2 regions of the Oscillibacter sp. KLE 1728 genome follow, and region 1 is predicted to be linked to the other one. Evidence: riboswitches for the same ligand, from Rfam matches in the RefSeq annotation. Region 1 holds a riboswitch; the other holds the start of a gene.

Evidence for each region. A riboswitch is a leader RNA that binds a small molecule or an ion and turns the genes downstream of it on or off. The one in region 1 is predicted to bind lysine.
Region 2: another riboswitch for lysine. It lies ahead of QVE23_RS07075 (transporter substrate-binding domain-containing protein); the one in region 1 lies ahead of dapA (4-hydroxy-tetrahydrodipicolinate synthase).

The regions. Positions count from the first base shown of each region.
Region 1 is NZ_CAKVVF010000071.1:497-9,840, forward strand. Features, by position in the region: gene QVE23_RS08465 (hypothetical protein) at 1-57, shown strand, start outside; gene QVE23_RS08470 (pyridoxal phosphate-dependent aminotransferase) at 149-1,285, opposite strand; gene QVE23_RS08475 (hypothetical protein) at 1,432-3,279, opposite strand; gene QVE23_RS08480 (RNA polymerase sigma factor) at 3,464-4,024, shown strand; gene QVE23_RS08485 (hypothetical protein) at 4,021-4,572, shown strand; gene QVE23_RS08490 (M20 metallopeptidase family protein) at 4,646-5,746, opposite strand; lysine riboswitch at 5,924-6,091, shown strand; gene dapA (4-hydroxy-tetrahydrodipicolinate synthase) at 6,213-7,100, shown strand; gene dapB (4-hydroxy-tetrahydrodipicolinate reductase) at 7,097-7,816, shown strand; gene dapD (2,3,4,5-tetrahydropyridine-2,6-dicarboxylate N-acetyltransferase) at 7,816-8,517, shown strand; gene QVE23_RS08510 (ComEC/Rec2 family competence protein) at 8,679-9,344, shown strand, end outside.
Region 2 is NZ_CAKVVF010000049.1:1,673-14,696, forward strand. Features, by position in the region: partial or broken gene QVE23_RS07055 (ribonucleoside triphosphate reductase) at 1-462, opposite strand, end outside; gene QVE23_RS07060 (anaerobic ribonucleoside-triphosphate reductase activating protein) at 630-1,325, opposite strand; gene QVE23_RS07065 (amino acid ABC transporter ATP-binding protein) at 1,455-2,195, opposite strand; gene QVE23_RS07070 (amino acid ABC transporter permease) at 2,200-3,078, opposite strand; gene QVE23_RS07075 (transporter substrate-binding domain-containing protein) at 3,170-4,075, opposite strand; lysine riboswitch at 4,230-4,402, opposite strand; gene QVE23_RS07080 (phosphatase PAP2 family protein) at 4,594-5,142, shown strand; gene QVE23_RS07085 (hypothetical protein) at 5,187-5,570, opposite strand; gene QVE23_RS07090 (hypothetical protein) at 5,758-6,174, opposite strand; partial or broken gene polA (DNA polymerase I) at 6,346-8,985, shown strand; gene QVE23_RS07100 (chloramphenicol acetyltransferase) at 8,985-9,641, shown strand; gene QVE23_RS07105 (ATP-binding protein) at 9,638-10,138, shown strand; gene QVE23_RS07110 (DMT family transporter) at 10,135-11,019, shown strand; gene rimI (ribosomal protein S18-alanine N-acetyltransferase) at 11,016-11,519, shown strand; gene QVE23_RS07120 (GNAT family N-acetyltransferase) at 11,473-12,066, shown strand; gene tsaD (tRNA (adenosine(37)-N6)-threonylcarbamoyltransferase complex transferase subunit TsaD) at 12,088-13,024, shown strand, end outside.

The sequences.
Region 1 (9,344 bases):
ATCGCCATCTGCGTGTCCCTGTACAATATGCACCACGCGAAAAAGAAACGGAAGTGAGCGATTTGCGCTCAGTCCGGCTGAGAGGCTTGGATGCTCTGACCAATCAAAAGAGCCGCGGGAGTTTGATCCCGCGGCTCTTCTTGCGCGTTTACAGGCTCTTGATGAACTTCTCGATCCGGTCCAATCCCTCTTTCAGGTCCGCGTCGGAGTAGCAGTAGCTCAGGCGCATGAACCCCTCGGTGCCGAAGTGGATGCCGGGGATGACGCCCACCAGGCCCTCCTTCAGCATCCGGGTGCAGAAGGTGTTGGAGTCCATGCCGAACTTCCGGATGTCCACAAACATGTAGAAGGCGCCCTCCGGCTTCTCCACGTCCAGGCCCATGTCCACCAGGCGCTGGTAGACGTAGTCCCGGCGCCTGCGGAAGATCTCCACCACATCGCTGGTGTCCGTCTCCAGGGCCGTGACGCAGGCCCGCTGGACAAAGGAGGGCACGGAGGTGACACAGTACTGGTGGAACACCTGGATCCGGTCCATCAGCTTGGCGTCCGCCATGCAGTAGCCCAGGCGCCAGCCGGTCATGGCATAAGGCTTGGAGAAGCTCTGGACCACAATGATCCGGTCCCGCATGTCCTGGTACTCAGCAAAGCTGTGGTAGTCCTCACAGTAGGTCAGAGTGCGGTACACATCGTCGCACAGGACAAAGATGGGCTTGTCCCGGAGGATGGCGTGGACGGCGTCCAAGGTCTCCTTGGTGTAGACGCAGCCGGTGGGATTGTTGGGGGAGGTCAGGATGATGGCCTTGGTCCTGTCGGTGATGGCGGCCTTCAGTTCCTCCGGCACGATCTGGAAGTGGTTGTGCTCTGTGGGCAGGGAGACGGGCACACCGCCCTGTAGCTGGACCAGCGCCTCATACAGGCCGAAGGCAGGGGTGGGGATGATGACCTCGTCCCCTGGGTTCAGGATGGTGGAGAAGGAGGCGAACAGCGCCTCCGTGGCGCCCACCGTCAGGATGATCTCACTGGGGGCGTAGTGGAGGCCATGGGCCTCAGCCTCGAATTTGGAGATGGCCTCCAGCGCGTAGGGATAGCCGTTGCCGGGGGGATAGTGGGTATCGTTGGCGTCCAGAGCGGCCTTGGCGGCCTCCTTGATGACGTCGGGGGTGTTCAGATCCGGCTCGCCGATGGTCAGGGCGCAGGCGCCGGGGGTATCCCGCACCAGATAGGTGAACTGCCGGATGCCGGACAGCTCCACGCCCATAACGGCATTGTTCAGAGTCAGGTCCATGGATTTTCACGCTCCTTTTTGTTCATGAAATTCAGTATATCCGGATGAAAAAGGGATGTCAACGGCAGTTTCCACAAAAAGGGAGGCACCGAAAAGAAAGCGGCCCCGCCGCAATCTGCGGCGGGGCCTGCTGGGAGACTGCATTTTCAGGTGGGCTGATTGGAAGAGGCAGCATCTTCTGCCGGCTGGCCCGTTTCGGCGGGGGCATCAGCTGGCGCCTCCTCCGGGGTGAAGGTCACGGGGGTCTCTCCGGCCCGGGCGACGGAGGTGCCGGAGAGAATGCCGCCGCCCTCCCCTGCGGTGTAGGCGATAGTCACCTGATCCCCGGCATTCAGGATCACCGCCAGGGGGTTCTCCGCGGCGTTGACGGCGTAGAAGGTGTCCTGTCCCTCCAGCCGCAGGAAGTAGTAGGAATTGCCGTCCAGCACAGCGGTGCGGATCTCAGCGATGGCGCCGCTGATCTCCTCCTGGTCAGAGGGAACAGCCTCCGCATCCCCGTCGGAGATGAGGCCGCTGTCGGCCAGTGCCCGGCGGTAATTGGCCTCGCACTCCGCTACGGTGCTGCCGGTCTCTACAATGTTGTACTGCTGGACGTTCACCATGGCGTACATCTTCACCAGACCGTCTTCACCCTTGAGGGACATGAAGTAGGTGGGCTGGTCGGCGATGTTCAGCAGCAACGGGAAGGTGGCCACGTAACGCATCTGCTGGACCTGACTCATGGCGCTGGCCTGCGCGGACGCCTCTGTGGCGCCGGCGACAGAATAGAAGTGCGTCTCCTTGGTCCGCTGGTTGGAGAGGATGAATCCGATGTTGGACTGGTCGGATGTCACAGAGGTGACACCGGTATACATATACACGTCATCCCCGATGGCAATATAATTGTAGCCTTCTGTGGTGTGCGTCACATCCCGCTGGCCGAAAATGGAGTTGATAAAGCCGTTGTGGTACATTCCGTAATAATCGTACTGCTCCATAATCAGATTCGCGTCATAGACGTGGTCCACCCAGTTGGGGACCTCCTCATAATACTGGCTCTCCCCGGTAACGGCGTTCACCAGAACGGCCCCCTGGATGTCCGTGCCGCCGAAGAGGCCGATGGTCTTCACCATGCGGGGGCAGACCCAGTAGGGCTCGCCCTCTTCATTGATCTCAAACACCGGATCGGCAAACATATATGTGGGATAGTGGAACCGCAGGTGGCGGGGCAGATACCGCCCGAAATGCTCGGCGGTGGTATATTTCATCCCCTCGTCCAGGCGGACCACTTCCGCCTCCTGGGTCACCATGTCGATAATCAGATAAGCGGGCAGGCCCGCGGAGCGGTTGGTGAACCACTTGACCAGATCTCCATAGGCCAGGGAAGTCACGCGCACCGGGCGACCCTGGTAGTTGATCTGGGTGTAGGAGGGCAGGATCTCAAACTGGGAGACCATATCCGCCAGTTCGCCCAGTTTGCGGCTGCCCAGGCGCGCGGCGGAGTCTTCGTCCAGCATGGGGATCTGATTGTAGGAGATCTCCTCCACCTCGGAAGCAAAATCACCATCTTTGATGGAAAGCAGCTTGCTGTAGCTTCCGGCCCGGATTACCACCCAAGAGGTAAGGCCGCCGATGATGATGGCGGCGATCAGAGCCACCAGGACCAGGAAGGGGATGGTGCACTGCTTTTTCACAAAGCCGAAGTACCCCTTCACGCCCTCCCCCTGAAAGCCGGAGGTGAGCACGGCGCACACGCAGTACACCGCGCACAGCAGGAACACGAAGACATAGAACTCCTCCGCGTGGAAGTTCAGGGCGGGCAGCTCGAAGTAAAAGTACCCCAGGCCGAACAGCAGCGTCACGCCCAGATTGATGAGCGTCCGCGTGAAGGCGTTGCCAATGGCCTTGCGGGGCTTCCGCTCCCGCTTGGGACGCTGGGGCTGGGAGGCGTCCCCGCCGCTGAAACCGCCGAAAGCACTGGGGTCAAAGCCTCCGAAGTCAAATGAAAATGGCATAAAAACCCAATTCCTCCTTTTTCAGATGGGCCGAATTGAAACCCATGATACAGGAAAAGTGTGAACAAATCAAGGTTTCCCGTCAGAACACCATTCCGATTCCGAAAAGATTATGGTAAAATCAAAACAACATGTAAGCTCTGTGCGGAAACTGCGTGTAGAGAAGTGGAGAGGAGGGACGGCATTGGAGGATGCCCGGATCGTGGAGCTGTACTGGGAGCGGGACGAGGCGGCCATTGCGGAGAGCAGCGCCAAGTACGGCGGCTACTGCTACCAGATCGCCTTCCGCATCCTGGCCCTGCGGGAGGACGCGGAGGAGTGCGTGGGAGACACCTGGCTGCGGGCCTGGGAGGCCATGCCGCCCAGCCGCCCCGGCAGGCTGGATACGTTCCTGGGGAAGATCACCCGGAACCTGTCCCTGGACCGCTGGCGGGCCCTGCGGGCCCACAAGCGGTGGCAGGGACAGGCGGAACTGGCGCTGACGGAGCTGGGGGACTGCCTGCCCGCCTCCGGCGGCGTGGAACAGGAGGTGGAGGCCGCCGCCCTGGCGGAGAGCCTGAACCGCTTTTTGGAATCCCTGCCCCAGGAGAAACGGGTGCTGTTTGTCCGTCGGTACTGGTATCTCTGCTCCGTGGAGGAGCTGGCCGCCTGGAGCGGCAGGCGGCGGGGGACGGTCTCCGCGGCGCTGTTCCGCCTGCGGCAGGACCTGCGGGAACACTTGGAGAGGGAGGGATTCACCCTATGACAAGGGAACAGCTGCTGGATGCTGTGGGAGATATCCGGGATGCGTTCATCCGGGAGGCTGCGCCGCCCGCCTCGTACCGCAAGCAGCGGGAATTCCCCTGGACCGGCGCGGTGGCGGCCTGCCTGGCGCTGATGATCGTGGGCTCCACATTCTTCCTGTCACAGATGAACATGGGGGACGGAGCCACTGGAAGCGGCGGCGCCTCTGCCGTCACGGAGGACACGGCGGAGGTCGGTGAGTCCGGCGGAACGGTGAACGGTGCAGCAGACGGCACAGACGATTCTGAGCCGGAGACAGCGGCGATCACTGTCACGGTGGATGGCACGGTGTATGTGCAGGCAGGCGGCGTGGGCCGCCATCCGGAGGCGTGCCCGGAGGGATTCTCCTACGCTGGAGAGGCGGAGCTGCCGGACACCGGGGAGCTTTGTCCCTACTATGCCGACCCGGAGCGGCCGGGGCAGATCTATGTCTATCAGAGCTGCTGGGATGAGGGGACCGGAACCACCTATATGGCCTATGTCCGCTACGAGGCGGAGACAACAAACTGACCGCGGGCGGAAAGAGAAAGCAGGGCCGCCGGAGGGGATCCCCTCCGGCGGCCTTTTGCGTATGAGCCTGTCCTCACGGCAGCATCAGCAGCTTTTTCAAAAATTCCACGCCCCTGGGCAGAACGGCCTCGTCATCAAAGGTGAAGTCCGGGGCGTGAAGCTGGGGGGTATCCCCGGTGCCCAGGAAGAAGAACAGCCCCGGCGCATACTGCTGGTAGAAGGAGAAGTCCTCCGCCGCCAGCACTGGCTTTTCCATGAGGGTCGGCGCGTTATCGCCCAGCTGGGCGGCGATCTTCTGATAGAGCTCTTCGTGGTTCCACACGGCGGGGTAACCCTCGCTGAGGTGGACGTCCAGGCTGCAGCCGGTCTCCGCTGCCACGGACCGGCCGATGTCCTTCAGCTGCTGACGGCAGAAACGGAAGGTGTCCTCCCGGTAGGTGCGCAGGCTCCCCTCCAGCACGGTGCGGCCGCTGATGGCGTTCCGGACTGTGCCGGAGACCATCTTGCCGAACCGCAGCACCCGGGGCTGGTCCGGGGGCAGCTGTTCCATCATGTCATAGGCCCGCTGGAGGTAGGAGATGCCCGCCGTCAGGGCGTCCAGCCCCTCGTCCGCCCGGGACATGTGGACGCTGCGGCCTTCCACGGTGACGGTGACCTCGTTGGACCGTGCCATCAGCGGGCCGGGGCGGGAGGCGATGGTCCCGGCCTCCAGGCCGGGCCACAGGTGCAGGCCGAAGATCCGGCGGACCCGGTAGCGCTCCAGCACGCCGCTCTCACACAGCTTTCCGGCGCCGCCGGTGGTCTCCTCCGACGGCTGGAAGAGGAAGAGCACGTTCCGGGGCAGCTCGGCCAGATGCTCCGCCGCATACTCCGCCAGGGTCAGGACCATGGCGGTGTGGGCATCGTGGCCGCAGGCATGCATCCGCCCGGGATGGACAGAGGCGTAGGGCAGGTCCGTGGCCTCCGTCACCGGAAGCGCGTCCAGCTCCGCCCGAAATGCCACGGCATCGCTCTTCCCTGCGTCGAACCAGGCGCAGACGCTGCCGGTGATGGGAGAGAACACCCGGCAGGGCAGCGGGGCCAAAATGCGCTGGACCAGCTGAACCGTCTCCGGCAGCTGGTTATCCAGCTCCGGGATGCGGTGCAGGGCACGGCGGTAATCGACGGCGGACATGGACAGGACCTCCCCTTCTGAGATGACATTAATAATCATATCATACCACAGACACGGTTGGGTGACCAGAGGAACCGGGATTTTTCGTCCCTTTTGACAAGGAAACGGGACTGCCGGACGCGCTTTTTTCCGTTTTTTCCCTTGCCAAAAGGGAGAATGTAATGGTATGATACCAGAAAATGAGATAGAGGCGCGGATGCGACGAGACCATGGGAGCCGACGGGCGAGGATCGTGGGGGAGGCAAGTCCGCCGAACTCCCTGGTCAGGTATGGGCAGGGGGTGGGTCCGTGGGGAATACCCACGGGACTGTCCGCGGAATTTTCCGCGGGGGCGCTATCCGCTTACAGGGAACTCCGCTTTTTGCATGGGTGCAGAGGTGTGAAAGAGCTGTCGGTAGGGGCGTGTCTCTACCGACTTTTTTGTTGCTTCAACCAACGGACAAAAAGAAAGACGGAGGACACTCACATGAAATTTGAACATCTGCAAGGTTCCATTGTCGCCATGGTCACCCCGTTCCGCCAGGACGGCAGCGTCAACTTCGATATGCTGACAGAGCTGCTGGAGCGGCAGATCGCCGCCGGTACCGACGGCATCCTGACCCTGGGCACCACCGGCGAATACTCCACGATGAGCCATGAGGAGGATGCCGCTGTGGTGGAGCACACCATCCGGGTGGTGGACGGCCGGGTGCCGGTGATGGTGGGCAGCGGCTCCAACTGCACTGTCACCCAGATCGAGAAGAGCCGGCTGTACCAGTCCATGGGGGCGGATGCCCTGCTGCTGATCTCCCCCTACTACAACAAGGCTAACGCGGAGGGGATGTACCGCCACTTCGCCGAGACGGCGGACGCGGTGGACATTCCCTGCATCCTCTATAATGTGCCGGGCCGTACAGGCTGCTCCATCCCGGTTTCCGTGGTGGAACGGCTGGCCCGGCACCCCAACATCGCCGGCATCAAAGAAGCCAGCGGCGATATGTCCTACGCCATGAAGATCGCTCGCTGCGTGGGACCGGATTTCGCCCTGTACTCCGGCAACGACGACATCACTGTGCCCATCCTCAGCATCGGCGGCAGCGGCGTCATCTCCGTCTACGCCAACGTGATGCCCGCCATGTGCCGCCAGATCGTGGCGGACTGGCTGGACGGGAATCATGCCCGGGCCCTGGAGAACCACCTGCGGTACCTGCAGTTGATGAACGACCTGTTCCTGGAGGTGAACCCCATCCCGGTGAAGGCCGCCATGAATATGATGGGGCTGGACGTGGGTCCCATGCGGCTGCCCCTGTGCGAGATGGGGGAGGCCAACGCCGCCACACTCCGCCGGACGCTGGAGGAGGCGGGACTGCTGTGAGGATCATTTTGATCGGCCGGGGCAAAATGGGGACGCTGATCCGGGAGACCGCTGCGGCCGCCGGGGATGAGATTGAGGCCGTCTTCGGCCGGGACGATCTGGGCCAGCTGGGCAGACTGGGGCGTGTAGCGGACGTGGTGATGGATTTTTCCCGCCCGGAGGCTCTGCCGGAGGTCGCCTCCTATGTCCGCCGGACGGGGACGCCACTCCTCTCTGGAACCACCGGGTATACGGAGGCGGAGAAGGGGAGTCTCTTTGCCCTGGGCTCTGCGGCCCCGGTGCTGTGGAGCGCCAACTACTCCCTGGGGGTGGCGGTGCTGGCCCGGGCCCTGCAGGTCATCGCCCCGGTGCTGGGGCCGGATTTTGACATCGAGATCACCGAGACCCACCACAGCCAGAAGGCGGACGCCCCCAGCGGCACCGCAAAGCTGCTGCTGGAAGCTGTCGATCCCCAGCACCGCCTGCGGCCGGTGTATGGCCGGGAGGGGAACTGCGGCCGCCGGGAGAAGGATGAGGTAGGCATCCACGCACTCCGGGGCGGCACCGTGGCCGGGACCCACACGGTCCATTTCTTTGGGCCGGATGAGGAACTGGAGCTGACTCACCGGGCTGCCAGCCGCCAGATCTTTGTGAACGGGGCCCTGCACATCGCCCGGCTGCTGCCTGGGCGGCCCAAAGGGGTCTATGACCTGCAAAAAATCTTGTTTGGAGCGTGATGGCTTTGAATGCACAGGAAATCATCAACTATATCGCAGATTCCCCCAAGAAGACCCCAGTAAAGATTTACGTCAACCTGTCGGCTCCGGTGGACTTCGGATCCGCTGAAGTGTTCGGTGAGGGAAAGAGCCGCATCGTCTTTGGGGACTGGGCCGAGCTGGCGCCCATCCTGGAGGACAACCGGGAGAAGATCACCGACTGCGTGGTGGAGAACGACCGCCGGAACTCCGGCGTGCCCCTGCTGGACCTGAAAGATCTCAAGGCCCGGATCGAACCCGGGGCCATCATTCGGGAGAAGGTGGAGATCGGCGAGGGTGCCGTCATCATGATGGGGGCCATCCTCAATATCGGTGCTGTGGTGGGCAAACGCACCATGATCGACATGGGGGCTGTCCTGGGCGGACGGGCCACGGTGGGAGACGACTGCCACATCGGCGCCGGAGCCGTGCTGGCCGGGGTGGTGGAGCCCGCCTCCGCCACCCCGGTAGTGGTGGAGGACGGCGTCCTGGTAGGCGCCAACGCCGTGGTGATCGAGGGGGTGCGGATCGGCGCCGGGGCTGTGGTGGCCGCGGGCGCTGTTGTGACGGAGAACGTCCCTCCCAACGCGGTGGTGGCCGGAACCCCCGCCAGGATCATCAAGATGAAGGACGCCCGGACGGAGGGAAAGACCGCCCTGGTGGACGCCTTGCGGAGCCTGTGAACTGGAGAAGAAGCGGCCCTGCGGCGTTGTGCCGCAGGGTCCCTTTTATCAGAACGTCAAAATTTAAGACAAAAATTTGGCGGCAATCGTTTGCGGTTTCGATTGCCTGGGGCGGCGCCTTGTGATATTGTAATAGCAACAATCGAACAGGGGGGCTGGACATGCTGGTATTGGACTTCATCAACGTGGGCAACGGCGACTCCATCCTGGTCCGGGAGATGGAGGGGGAACGACTGCGTTTTTCCATGCTGGTGGACTGCGGCCACGACAGCCTGGAGCGGGACGACCACCCGCCGGTGGAGGACCCCCGCTCCTGCCGGATCTTTGCCGGGGATTTCCTGCGAAGTCAAGGTGTGGCGCATCTGGATATCCTGCTGGTCACCCACTTCCACCGGGACCACATCGGTGGTCTGGGCCGGGTGCTGGAGACCGTCACTGTGGGCGAGCTGCTGACCCCCTATGCGCCCCCCGCCGATTCCGGCCCTCTGGACCCGGACGGAGACAACGGCCTGCCCAAGGCAGCGCGGAACGTGCTGCGGTGTATGGACCTGTACGCCGGCCCCCTGCGGCGGTACGGAGACCGGATCGGCCGGATCAAGGAGCTGCCGGGGGACCGGATGGAGTGTCTCCGGCTGACGGACGACCTCACCATGGACATCCTGTTCGGCGAGCCCGCCCTGTACCCCCGGCAGAGAGCGGTGTACGACGCCGCCTTCCGGGGGGAGCGGAACGGCTATGACCTGATTCACTGGGGAAAGTCCATGAACGTCTCCAGCCTGCGCCAGCGGCTGTACTACCATGGGAAGGAGATCGTTCTGGGGGGCGAC
Region 2 (13,024 bases), on a different contig from region 1:
AATCTCCTGGTCATAGATTTCAGAGAGCCAGTAGTTGGCGGTGATGGCGCCGGAGTTGGAGAGGATCAGGCCGCCCACGGAGTAGGTGACGGTGGAGTTCTCCTTCACCCGCCAGTCGTTGATATGCAGGTAGTTGTCCACCAGCTCCTTGTAGTCCAGCATGGTGGAGTTCAGGTTGCGGATCTTCTCCCGCTGCTTGCGGTAGAGAATGTAGGCCTTGGCCACGTCGGCATAGCCTGCCTTGCTGAGAATGTCCTCCACGCTGTCCTGAATGTCTTCCACGGTGATCTTGCCGTCATGGATCTTATCCTGGTAATCCGCCGTGACCCTCAGGGCCAGGAGATCAATGATGTCCGGATTGTACTCCATGTGGGTGGCCTCAAAGGCCTTGGTGATGGCGGTGCTGATCTTGGAGATGTCGAAAGAGGCGATCTTTCCATCCCGCTTGACGACCTGATACATGAAACCCCTGCTTTCTCTATGATAAATTCAATTCCCTGCTCCTGACAAGTCAATGGGCGCTGACGCGCCCCGTATTTCCCATTCTACCACTTCCTGGGGGCTTGTCAATTAGAAATGCCACTATATCTTGTATGCATTTTCTGTGAAAACGCTGAATTTTTCCATATCTAGTCAATGCCGCGCAGCTCCACAGCTCCAAAGAACGGCCGGACCCGCTCCGCAAAGCCCTGCAGCTGCTCTGCTGTAAAGCCGTGATATCCCCGGCCGATCAGATTGCCGGAGTCCACAAAGTTCTGAAGATAGTACCGGGGTGCCCCTGCCAGCCAGGCGGCGATGGCGTCCAGGTCCTCCGGCCTGTGGAGCTCCCGCACCAGGGTGGTGCGGAACTCATAGTCCACGGTGCTTTTCCGCAGCAGACGGATGCTCTCCTCCACCGGGGCGGGGTTGAAGCCCGGTATGCCGACGGTTTCGGCATACCGCGCCGGAGCGTTTTTCACGTCCATGGCCACATAGTCCACAAGGCCCTGGTTCAGGATCTCCGCCAGCCGGGCAGGATCACAGCCGTTGGTATCCAGCTTCACGGCAAAGCCCAGTTCCCGCACCTTCCGCAGAAAATCCGCTGCGTCCGGCTGGAGCAGCGGCTCCCCGCCGGTGAGGACCACCCCGTCCAAAAGCCCCCGGCGGGAGGCCAGGAAGTCCAGCACCTCCTGCTCCGGGATCTCCGGCGTCTCCGCCAGCCGGGTCACCAGCAATGCGTTGTGGCAGAAGGGGCACCGCAGGTTGCAGCCGCCGGTGAACACCGTGGCCGCCAGCTTTCCCGGGTAGTCCACCATGGCCAGTTTCTGAAGTCCGTGAATGTGCATGGCCGGATCCCTCCATAAGCACAAGATGTTGCTATTCTAAACTGATTTTTCCACAAGAACAAGTGGTGGACGCAACAAAGACAAAAAAGTTCCCGGAGGCAGAGCCTCCGGGAACGGGAAAGACGGGATTCAATTCTTGCGGAACCGGGAGAGGAAGTCCTGCGTCTCCTGTTTCTGGGGATTGCCGAAAACCTGCTCCGGCGTGCCCTCCTCGCAGATGACGCCCTGGTTCATGTACACCACATGGCTGCTGACGTCCCGGGCAAAGGCCATCTCATGAGTCACCACCAGCATGGTCATGCCCTCCTGGGCCAGGTCCTGCATGACGGAGAGAACTTCTCCCACCATCTCCGGGTCCAGGGCGGAGGTGGGTTCGTCGAACAGCAGCACCTCCGGCTCCATGGCCAGGGCCCGGGCAATGGCCACCCGCTGCTTCTGGCCGCCGGAGATCTGCCGGGGCTTGGCTTGGATGTAAGGCGCCATGCCCACCTTTTCCAGATACTCCATGGCCCGCTTCCGGGCGGTCTCCTTGTCCTTTTTCAGTACCTTGATCTGCCCGACCATGCAATTTTCCAGCACGGTCATGTTGTTGAACAGGTTGAAGGACTGGAACACCATGCCCACATGGGAGCGGTACTGGGGGGCATTGACCTTGGGACCGGTGACGTTCTGGCCGCGGTAGAGGATCTCGCCGCTGGTGGGGGTCTCCAGCAGGTTGATGCACCGCAGCAGGGTACTCTTGCCGGAGCCGGAGGCACCAATGATGCTGGTGACATCGCCTTTTTTCACGGTGAAATCGATGTCCCGCAGCACTTCGTGGCTGCCGAAGGACTTGCTCAGATGCCGGATCTCTAAAATCATATCGTCCATGTTGTCAGCGATCTCCTCTCGTACGGCCGTGCTGCAATTCCTGACGGACCCGATCCCGGTACTCTTTGCTCCGCTCATCGAAGGGAGTGCCTCGGTCCGGGTGGCTGTATGTGCCGGCGGCCATGGTCAGATGGTCCGTCTGTGCCAGCTTGTAATCGCTGCTGCCGTCCATTCGCTTTTCCAACCAGCGCAGCAGGAAGGAGGCGATCAGCGTCATGGTGAGGTACCCGGCCATCTCCACCACGGCGGAGGGGAAGTACAGGTAGCTGGCGCCCACCGCCGCCCGGTGGGCGGAGAAGAAATCGGGGAAGCCGATGATGAACATGACGGACGTATCCTTCACATTGATGATGAAGTTGTTGCCGATCTGGGGCAGGATATTCCGGATGGCCTGAGGCAGGATCACATGCAGCATGGTCTGCACATGGGTCATGCCGATGGCCTTGGCGCCCTCGGTCTGGCCGGGGTCGATGGAGATAATGCCGCCCCGGACGGACTCGGCCATGTAGGCGCCGGTGTTGATGGACACCACCAGAATGGCGGCCATCCAGATGCTGTCAAACCGCACGGCGTTGTCCGTAAAATAGGGCAGGCCGTAATAGAGGAACACCGCCTGCAGCACCATGGGGGTACCCCGGAAGATCTCCACGTAGATCCGGACCACTGCCCGGATCAGCGCCAGAAAGAACCGCTTGACGGGCGGGTCGTTCTTGCTGTGGGGAATGGTGTTCAGAATGCCGCAGACGAATCCGATCAGGCAGCCGATGGCGGTGGCCACCAGTGCCAGAATCAAGGTATTGCGGATGCCGGGCAGATAGTGGGACACGCCGTAGTTCGACCAGAGCTTGGCAATGTCGGATGCCAGCTGGAACAGTTTCTCCATGGAGGCAGACTCCCTTCGGTAAAGAGTTGATAGGCGGGAAGCAGGCGGGAGGACAGACTGTCCTCCCGCCGCGGGTCATTCTGGAAAGTGTTTACTCGCTCAGGGGCTGAATGGCGATGGCCTCGTTCATCAGGGTGTTGAAATCGTCCGCCGTCATAGTGGAGAGCACGCTGTCAATGGCCTCCTTCAGCTCGGTGTTGCCCTTCATCACGGAGATGCCGATGTTGATCTCGCCCTCGTCAACCTCAAAGTTGTCGTCGGAGTCTGTGAAGTCCAGAATCTTCATGTCGGGATAGGCGGCCACGGCACCCATAGCGGTGGGCATATCGGTGCAGATGAAGTCCACGGCGTCGGTCTCCAGGGCCATCAGCATGGCGGGGGCGGTCTCCGCGGCAGTCTGGACCTGGGCGCCCTCGATCTGAGGCAGGCAGGAGTCATACCAGATGGTGGCGATCTGCGCGGTGCAGGTGCCGCCGGAAAGGTCGCTGATGCCGGCGGCGTTGGCATAGGGGCTGTCCGTCTTGGTCACACAGACGATGGAGGCGTAGTAGTAGGGGCCGGCGAAATCCACCTGCTCGCTGCGCTCGGCAGTCATGGACTGGCCGGCAATGACGGCGTCAAAGGTACCGGTCTGCACGCCGGGAACCAGAGAGTCCCAGTCGGACTGAACCACTTCCAGCTCCCAGCCGTTGGCCTCGCAGATCTGCTTGGCGATCATCACGTCGTAGCCGTTGGCATAGGTGCCGGGCACGTTGGAGATGGGCACAGCGCCGTTGGAGTCGTCGCTCTGGCTCCAGTTGTAAGGGGCGTAGGCGCACTCCATGGCGATGGTCAGCACGCCGTCCTCCACGCCGGAGGAGCCGGCGGTCTCCCCGCCTTCAGCGGTGGTGCCGGAATTGCCGGAGTCGGCAGTGTCGCCGGAGCTGCCGGTGCCGCCGCAGGCGGCCAGGGACGCTGTCATGGCCAGAGCCATCAGCAAGGTCAACAATCTCTTCATGTTTCTTCACCTTTCTCATCTCAAAAAAGATTCCGCGGCGGTCACAGACCTCCTCCGCACCTGCCGCCGGCGGAGAGGAGAAAAAATGGACCGCTTTGTCAAGCGGTCCATGGAAAATACGGAAAGAAGCCCCCGGCAGGGACGATCCCGAACAGCCATTGATAGCGCTTCACAAAGGTTTGTGACAGTCCGGCAGGTATTCCCTGACGGCCCAGCACCAGAAGGACAGGCATCGTCCCGGCACTTCGGCGGCGGACCCTTCCCCGTCCGGCGGCTGCCTGGCCTTGCCGGAGCGGTACTGATGAACGCCGCGCCTCTATCTGAGCGATCCAATTTTGAAGGTATCCTATCACGTTCTCGAGGAGATGTCAACGCCCCTTCCCAGAAAAATGCCAAAAATCCCGCAGATTTGTGCAGATCATAGAAGAAAATGCCAAAACCGTTGCGCACTGTGGGGAAAATGTGGTATGATGCTCCCTGCACACACGGCGCAAGCGCCGGGAGAGGAGTGTGGAAGTATGATGCAGGCGGCGGAACTGGCGGTGCTGGACTGGCTCCAGGCCCATCTGCGCTGCGATTTTCTGGACGCGGTGATGCCGTGGATCAGCCGGATCTGCGACCACGGAGAGATTTGGATCCTGCTGGCGGCGGTGCTGCTGCTTCTGCGGAAGCACCGCTGGACAGGGATGTCCCTGTCCTTTGCGCTGATTCTGGATCTGATCTGCTGCAATATCGTTCTGAAACCCCTGGTCGGCCGGATCCGGCCCTTCTTGGTGAATACCGCGGTGGAGCTGCTGACAGCACCCCCGGCGGACGCATCCTTTCCCTCGGGGCACACGGCGGCGTCCTTTGCGGCGGTGTTCGCCCTCCGGGCCTCCGGCAGCCCCCTGTGGAAGCCGGCGGCGGTCCTGGCGTCCGTGATCGCCTTTTCTCGGCTGTACCTGTACGTCCACTGGCCCACCGACGTGCTGGGGGGCATTCTGGTGGGCGCCGCCGCAGGCTGGGCAGGCGCGCGGCTGGCAGACGCCCTCCGCCGCAGGCGGGAGCGGCTGGGCCGCAGGGCATAGCGGAAAAAACGGACCGGACGGCTTGCCGTCCGGTCCGTGCGGCTTCACGCGGCGTTCTCCCTGGCCTGAAGATATTTCTTCACAGCGAAGATGCCCGCCACCGCTGCCACGCCCAGTAGCGTCTCCGCCGCGTCGGTGTGGCTGACGATCATCTGCCGGACGATGGTGAACAGCAGCACGTCCACCACCGCGTCGGCGGTGTGCAGGGCCAGCATCTTCACGAACTCAATTCCCATCACCAGCAGCAGTGTGGCGGAGAGGAAATCCCCCAGGGCGAAGGCCTCTGGGGAGAGGAGCAGGGTCCGGCCAGTCTCCCGGAACAAAAATACCGCCCCGCAGACGATCACCAGCAGGATCACGGCGGCGATGAGCAGCTCCAAAGCACGGGCGGCCTTCAACAACAGGATGTGGGCGGGATGACGGTTCATGGTGCCTCCTTGCGCCGCGGGGCGGCAGAGTGAAGATAAGAAATAAAAGATAGGGGATAAGAGATGCCCTTCTCCGGGAAGTATCTCTTATCTTTTATCTAGGCCTTGGACTTGCAAAAGCGAAGAGCCCGTAAAAATGTAGGGGCGGCAATCTGCCGCCCGGCGGGAATGGTGTGGGGGCGTCGTGTTACCCCTCGTCGATGTCGAGGCTGCCGACGGGAGCCCCGGAGGGCAGAAATTTTTCGCCGTCGGACACTGTCAGGTACATAAAGCCTGTGGAATCCGCTGATTGGTACACCAGCGTACGGTCCTCGACGGCAAAGCGGTTGACGAATTTTTCATCATCTGTGGTGAGGATCACGGTGTCTCCGTCCAGTTTCCAGGTGCCGAGCCCAAAATAGCTGCTCAGGGCTCCTTCGGAACAGCGCATACTTCCGTCACTGTTGAGGGTGATATAGAAATCGCTCCCAAACCCCTCTTTTTCGTAGATGTAGACCTGGTCGGCGAGGTCGTCGGCGGTTACCGCTGCCGGCTGGCCGGAACAGCCCGCCGCCATGAGAGTAAAGAGCAGGAGCAGGGCGGAAAACAGACGGCACTTCATCATGATGTAGCCCTCCTTTCCATGATCCGAAAACAGGACCGCCTCTCCATCAATCTATCACAGACGGCGGCCCATTGCAAGGCAAACCCGCCTTGCGTAAACGCCGGATTTGGGATATACTATATCTCTATGGAAAAATCAGCCTGCGGGCAGGAGGAACTCCCCATGAAGCTCATGGTCATCGACGGCAACAGCATCCTGAATCGGGCCTATTACGGCATCCGTCCTCTCACCACACGGGACGGGCTTTACACCCACGCCATCTTCGGATTTCTCACCACGCTCCTTCGACTGGAGGGGGAGGAGGCACCGGACGCGTTGTGCGTCACCTTCGACGTCCACGCTCCAACCTTCCGCCATCAGGCGTCGGAGGCCTACAAGGCCACCCGCAAGCCCATGCCGGAGGAGCTCCGGGTCCAGGTGCCGGTGCTGAAAGAGGTGCTGGACGCCCTGAACATTCCCCGTTATGAGCAGGAGGGCTGGGAGGCCGACGACCTGATCGGCACCATCTCCCGCAAGTGCGAGGCGGACGGCTGGGACTGCGTGGTGGTCACCGGCGACAAGGACAGCCTGCAGCTCATTACCGACCACACCATGGTGAAGCTGGTGTCCACCCGCATGGGGCAGACCACCACCAAGGATATGACGGAGACCGCCTTCCAAGAGCAGTACGGCTTCGCCCCCATCCACATGATCGACCTGAAGGCCCTGATGGGGGACAGCTCCGACAACATCCCCGGCGTCCCCGGCATCGGGGAGAAGACCGCCATGGCCCTGATCCAGCAGTACGAGAGCATCGACAACCTGTACGCCAAAATGCCGGACATCGAGGCCAAGCCTGCCGCCATCCGCAAGCTGGCGGAGGGGGAGGAGAGCGCCCGAGAGTCTTACTGGCTGGCCACCATCGTTACCGACGCGCCTCTGGACTTCCATCCCGAGGAGAACCTGTGCCGGAAGCCCGGCCCGGACGCCTACCCGCTGTTTTTGAAGCTGGAGTTCACCAAGCTGATCGAGAAGTTCGGCCTGTCCCCGGCGGAGCAGCCAGCGGCGGAAAGGGCGGACTTCACCATGACCGTGGAGCAGGTCACAGAGCCTGCTCAGACGGAGCGGCTGCTGGCCCTCTGGCGAGCGGCGGACCATGTATCGGTGCTGGCCCTGCCGGACCTGACGGGCCTCTCTGTGGTCTGCCGGACCGGGGCGGACACCGGCGTCACGGCGGAGCTGTTCTTCGACAAGTATCAGGGGGACTGGAACGCCCTTTTGAACGCCCTGTTCGCGGCGGACGTCCGCAAGGTCTCCCACAATGTCAAGGACCTGACGCGGACGCTGCTGGAAAACGGCCTGCGGGCGGAGGGCTTCGTCTTCGACACCGCCCTGGCTGCCTACCTGCTGGACGCCACGGCGGGAAGCTATGACCTTGCCCGCCTGTTCGTCGCCTATTTCAACGAGGAGCTGCCAAAGGCCCTCTACCTGGAACCGGACGCCTTCTCCCTGCTGGGGGACGCCGCCGCGGCGGAGGCCAGCTTCGACAGCTACGCCGCCGCCGTGGACTCCCTGTACGGCGCCCTGGCGGAAAGACTGGCGGAGCGGGGCCAGATGGACCTGCTGCATGAGATCGAGATGCCCCTCTGCGCCGTGCTGGCGGAGATGGAGACCGCCGGATGCAGGGTAGACGCCAAGGCCCTCGGTGCTTTCGGGGATCTGCTGGCCCGGCGGAGCGCCGAGCTGGAACAGCAGATCTACGCCATGGCGGGGGAGGAATTCAACATCAACTCCCCCAAGCAGCTGGGGGAGATCCTCTTCGGCAAGCTGGGCCTGCCCCATGGCAAAAAGACCAAGACCGGCTGGTCCACCAACGCCGATGTGCTGGAAAAGCTCCGGTACGAGGCCCCCATCGTGGGGGCGGTGCTGGAGTATCGCCAGTACGCCAAGCTGAAATCCACCTAGGCCGACGGCCATTTGAAGGCCATGGACCCGGACGGCCGGGTGCGGACCAGCTTCCAGATGACGGTGACGGCCACGGGCCGCCTCTCCTCCACAGAGCCTAATCTCCAGAACATCCCCACCCGCACGGACCTGGGCAGCGAGATCCGGCGGATGTTCATCCCGGCGGAGGGCTGCGTCCTAGTGGACGCCGACTACTCCCAGATCGAGCTGCGGCTGCTGGCCCACATGGCTGGGGACGAGGCCATGATCGCCGCCTTCCGCTCCGGCGGGGACTTCCACGCGGAGACGGCGGCCAAGGTGTTCCACGTGGCGCCGGACCAGGTAACTCATGAGATGCGCCGCCAGGCCAAGGCAGTGAACTTCGGCATCGTCTACGGCATCTCCGCCTTCTCCCTGAGCCAGGACATCGGCGTGAGCGTGGCGGAGGCCAAGGCGTATATGGAGGCCTACTTCGCCACCTTCCCAGGCGTCCGGACGTATATGGACGCCATTGTGGAGCGGGCCAGGGAGCAGGGCTATGTGGAGACGCTGTTCCACCGGCGGCGGGACCTGCCGGAGCTGAAGTCCTCCAACTTCAACCTCCGCTCCTTCGGGGAGCGAGTGGCCCTGAACATGCCCATCCAGGGCACCGCGGCGGACATCATGAAGCTGGCTATGGTGGCGGTGCGGAAACGCCTGCGGCAGGAACTGCCGGAGGCCCGTCTGGTGCTGCAAGTCCACGACGAGCTGATCGTGGAGTGCCCGGAGGCCCAGGCGGAGACCGCCGCGGCGCTGCTGAAGGAGGAGATGGAGAACGTGGTGTCCCTCTCCGTCCCCCTAACGGCGGACGCCCACTGGGGCAGAAACTGGCTGGAGGCCAAGGGCTGATGGGATTTCAGAAGATCGACTACGCCGCGTGGCCCCGCCGTCCGTATTTTGAGCATTACCACCGGGACGTGCCCTGTTGGTACAGCATGACGGTGGACGTGGACATCTCCGCCCTGCTGCCCCGCCTGCGGGGGTCGGGACTCCGGTTCTATCCGTCGGTGATCCACGGCATCTCCCGGATGGTCAACGCGGACCCGGCCCTCCGCATGGCTATGGACGAGACGGGGGCCATCGGCGTCTACGACCGGGTGGACCCCACTTATACGATTTTTCACAAGGACGATGAGACCTTCTCCGTCCTCTGGACCGCCTACCAGCCGGATCTGCGGGCCTTCTGCCAGGACTGGGAGGCGGACCGGACCCGCTATGGGGACATCCACACCTTTGAAGCCCGCCCGCCGGAGGCGGGACAGGGACTCTTCAACATCTCCGCCGTGCCCTGGGCCTCCTTCCGAAGTCTGCACCTGGAGCTGCCGGAGGCCAACGACTACCTGCTGCCCATCTTCACCCTGGGCCGCTACCGGAAGGAGAACGGCCGCACCCTGCTGCCTCTGGCCATGCAGGTCCACCACGGCGTCACGGACGGCTTTCACGTGGGGCGGTTCTTCAACCGCCTCCAGGCCTGGGCGGACAGTGCGCCGGAGATGGGCGCATGAAGCGCCTGTATATGATCGGCGGTCCTATTGGCGTGGGAAAGACCGCCGCCTGCCGCCAGCTGCAGCAGCTGCTGGACCGGAGCGTGTTCCTGGACGGGGACTGGTGCTGGGATGCCCACCCCTTTCAGGTGACGGAGGAGACCCGGGAGATGGTGTTGGAGAACATCTCTTTTCTCCTGAACAGCTTCCTCCGCTGCTCCGCCTATGACCATGTGATTTTCTGCTGGGTCCTGCACCGGCGGGAAATCTGGGAAGACCTGCTCCGCCGCCTGACGGAGCCGTATGTCCTGCGGGCCGTCTCCCTGGTCTGCACACCGGAGACCCTGCGGTCCCGGCTGGAGGGAGATATCCGCGCCGGAAAGCGAATACCGGATGTGTTGGACCGGAGCCTGGCCTACCTGCCGCTGTATGATGCCCTGGACATCCGGCACCTGGATGTGACGGCTTTGACGCCCCGGGAGACGGCGGAGTGCATCCGAAGGGAGGGCGGCGCATGAAGCGGCTGATCGTCCTGCTGGGCGTGGCTGGGGTGTCCCTGTCGGCGGTGTTTGTCCGGTGGTCCACGGCGCCGTCCCTGATCCTGGCGCTGTACCGGATGGCCTTTTCGGCGGCGCTGATGGCGGTCCCGGTACTGGCGGGACGAAGGCGGGAGCTGAAATCCCTGACCCGGCGGGACGTGCTGCTGTGCCTTGCCAGCGGCTTGTTTCTGGGCATCCACTTCGCGGCGTATTTTGGGGCCCTGCGGGCCACCTCCATCGCCTCGGCGGTGGTGCTGGTGGATACGGAGGTATTCTTTGTGGCAGCGGCCTCGGCGTTGTTTCTGGGGCAGCGGCTGCCCCGCCGGACCTGGCCCGCGGTCCTGCTTGCCTTTGCAGGCAGCGCGGTGGTGGCGCTGGCAGACAGCGCCGCCGGGACGAATGCGCTGCTGGGAGATTTGATTGCCCTGGCCGGCGCCGCCGCCATGGCGGTCTATACCATGATCGGAACGGTCTGCCGGCAGCGGCTCTCCACGTCAGTGTACACCTTTCTGGTGTATACGTCCGCCGCGGCCACGCTGCTGGCTGCGGCCCTGCTGAGCGGAACGCCGCTGGCCGGCTACGGTCCGGTGAACGGGCTGACGGCCCTGGGCATGGCGGTATGCTGCACCCTGCTGGGACACAATGTGTTCAGCTGGGGGCTGAAATATCTGCCGCCGGCCTTCATCGCCACGGTCAAGCTGATGGAGCCGGTGTTCGCCTCTGTCTGGGGACTCCTGCTCTTTGGCGAGCGGCCGGGCTGGCTGACGGTTGCCGGAGGCGCGGCGGTCCTTCTGGGCGTGGGGCTGTATGCCCGTACCATCGGCGGGGATGCCGGAAAACGAGAGGAGAGAGAACCATGAGAGAACAGATGCACGTGCGCATCGTCCCCATGACCGGGGACCATCTGGACGAGGTGGCGGAGCTGGAACGGATCTGCTTCACCACCCCCTGGTCCCGGAACATGCTGGTGGAGGAGCTGCAGAACGACTGCGCCGCCTTCCTGGTGGCCCTGGATGACGAGGACCACGTGGCGGGCTACGCCGGCCTGCTGGTGGTGCTGGACGAGGGGTACATCACCAATGTGGCCGTGCGGCCGGAGTGCCGCCGCAACGGCATCGCCCAGAAGCTGCTGCAAGTGTTCCTGGACTTTGCCCAGGCCCACAAGCTGGCGTTTCTGACGCTGGAGGTCCGGGCCTCCAACTACGGGGCCATCGCCCTGTACGGCAGCCGGGGCTTCCGCAGCGTGGGCAGGCGGAAAAACTATTACGAGCATCCGAAGGAGGATGCCATCATCATGACAAAGGAGTTTACCGATGGAACTGAGGATCCCGACACTGGAGCAGCTGCGGACGGTCTATGACCGGGACCTGCGGACAGCATTTCCCGCAGCGGAGCTGAAGCCCCTGAAGAATATGGAGGAGATGTGGGCCGAGGGGCGGTACTGCCCCTGGTGCCTCTTTGACGGGGACGACATCGCCGGCGAGGCATTTTTATGGCTGGGCCACCCCGGCTGGGCCCTGCTGGACTATCTGTGCGTGGCCGCAGACCGCCGGAACGGCGGCCTGGGCTCCGTGATCCTGGAGAAGCTCCGGGAGGCGGAGCGGGGCAATGTGATCTTCGGAGAGAGTGAGATCCCTTGCTACGCCCCGGACCCGGCCATGGCAGAGCGGCGGCTGGGCTTCTATGCCCGCAACGGCGCCCGGACCGCCGGGTATGACACGGAGATGTTCGGCGTACCCTACAAGACCCTGTACTGGGCGGAGGGGAAAGTGGACGAGTCCGCCCTGATGGAGGAGCACCGCTTTGTCTATGCCAGTACCTTTGCGCCGGATAAATTCCGCAGATATGTCCGCATCCCCTTTGATCCAAATGGGACGCCGGGCGAGAGAGTATCCTGGCAGCAGTGACGGAAAAGAGAGGGACAGATCATGAAAATTTTGGCCTTTGAGTCCTCCTGCGACGAGACAGCGGTGGCCGTGGTGGAGGACGGGCGCACGGTCCTGTCCGATGCCATCGCCTCCCAGGCGGACCTCCACGCCCTGTACGGCGGCGTGGTGCCGGAGATCGCCTCCCGCAAGCATGTGGAGGCCATTGCCGCCCTGACGGACCAGGCTCTGCGGCAGGCGGGCTGTGAGAAGTCCGACATCGACGCGGTGGCAGTGACCTATGCCCCGGGGCTCATCGGCGCGGTGCTGGTGGGCCTCAGCTTCGCCAAGTCGGTGGCCTTTGCCCTGGGGGTGCCCCTGATCCCGGTGCACCACATCCGGGGCCACATCGCCGCCAATTACCTGGCCTTTCCGGAACTGGAGCCGCCCTTCCTGGCCCTGGCCATCTCCGGAGGCAACACAATGATCGTGGACGTCCGGGACTACACGGATATGGAGATTCTGGGCGCCACCCGGGATGACGCAGCAGGGGAGTGCTTCGACAAGGCGGCCCGGGTGCTGGGCCTGCCCTATCCCGGCGGCGCCCCCATGGACGCCCTGGCCCGGCAGTCCCCGGGCGGGGTGTACACCCTGCCTCACGCCCATGTGGACGGGGCAGAGCTGGACATGAGCTTCTCCGGCCTCAAGACGGCGGTGGTGAACCTGGCCCACCATGCTCAGCAGGTGGGGGAGTCTCTGGACCGGGCAGCGCTGGCTCGGGACTTCGCCCAGGCTGTCAGCGATACACTGGTGCCCCGGGCCATGGAGGCGGCAAAGCAGACTGGCCGCACCGTGCTTTGCGCCGCCGGCGGCGTAGCGGCCAACTCCGTCATCCGGGAGGATCTTCGTCGGGCCTGCGAGGCGGCAGACATCCGGTTATACCTGCCGCCGCTGAAACTCTGCGGCGACAACGGTGCCATGATCGGCGCCCAGGGGTATT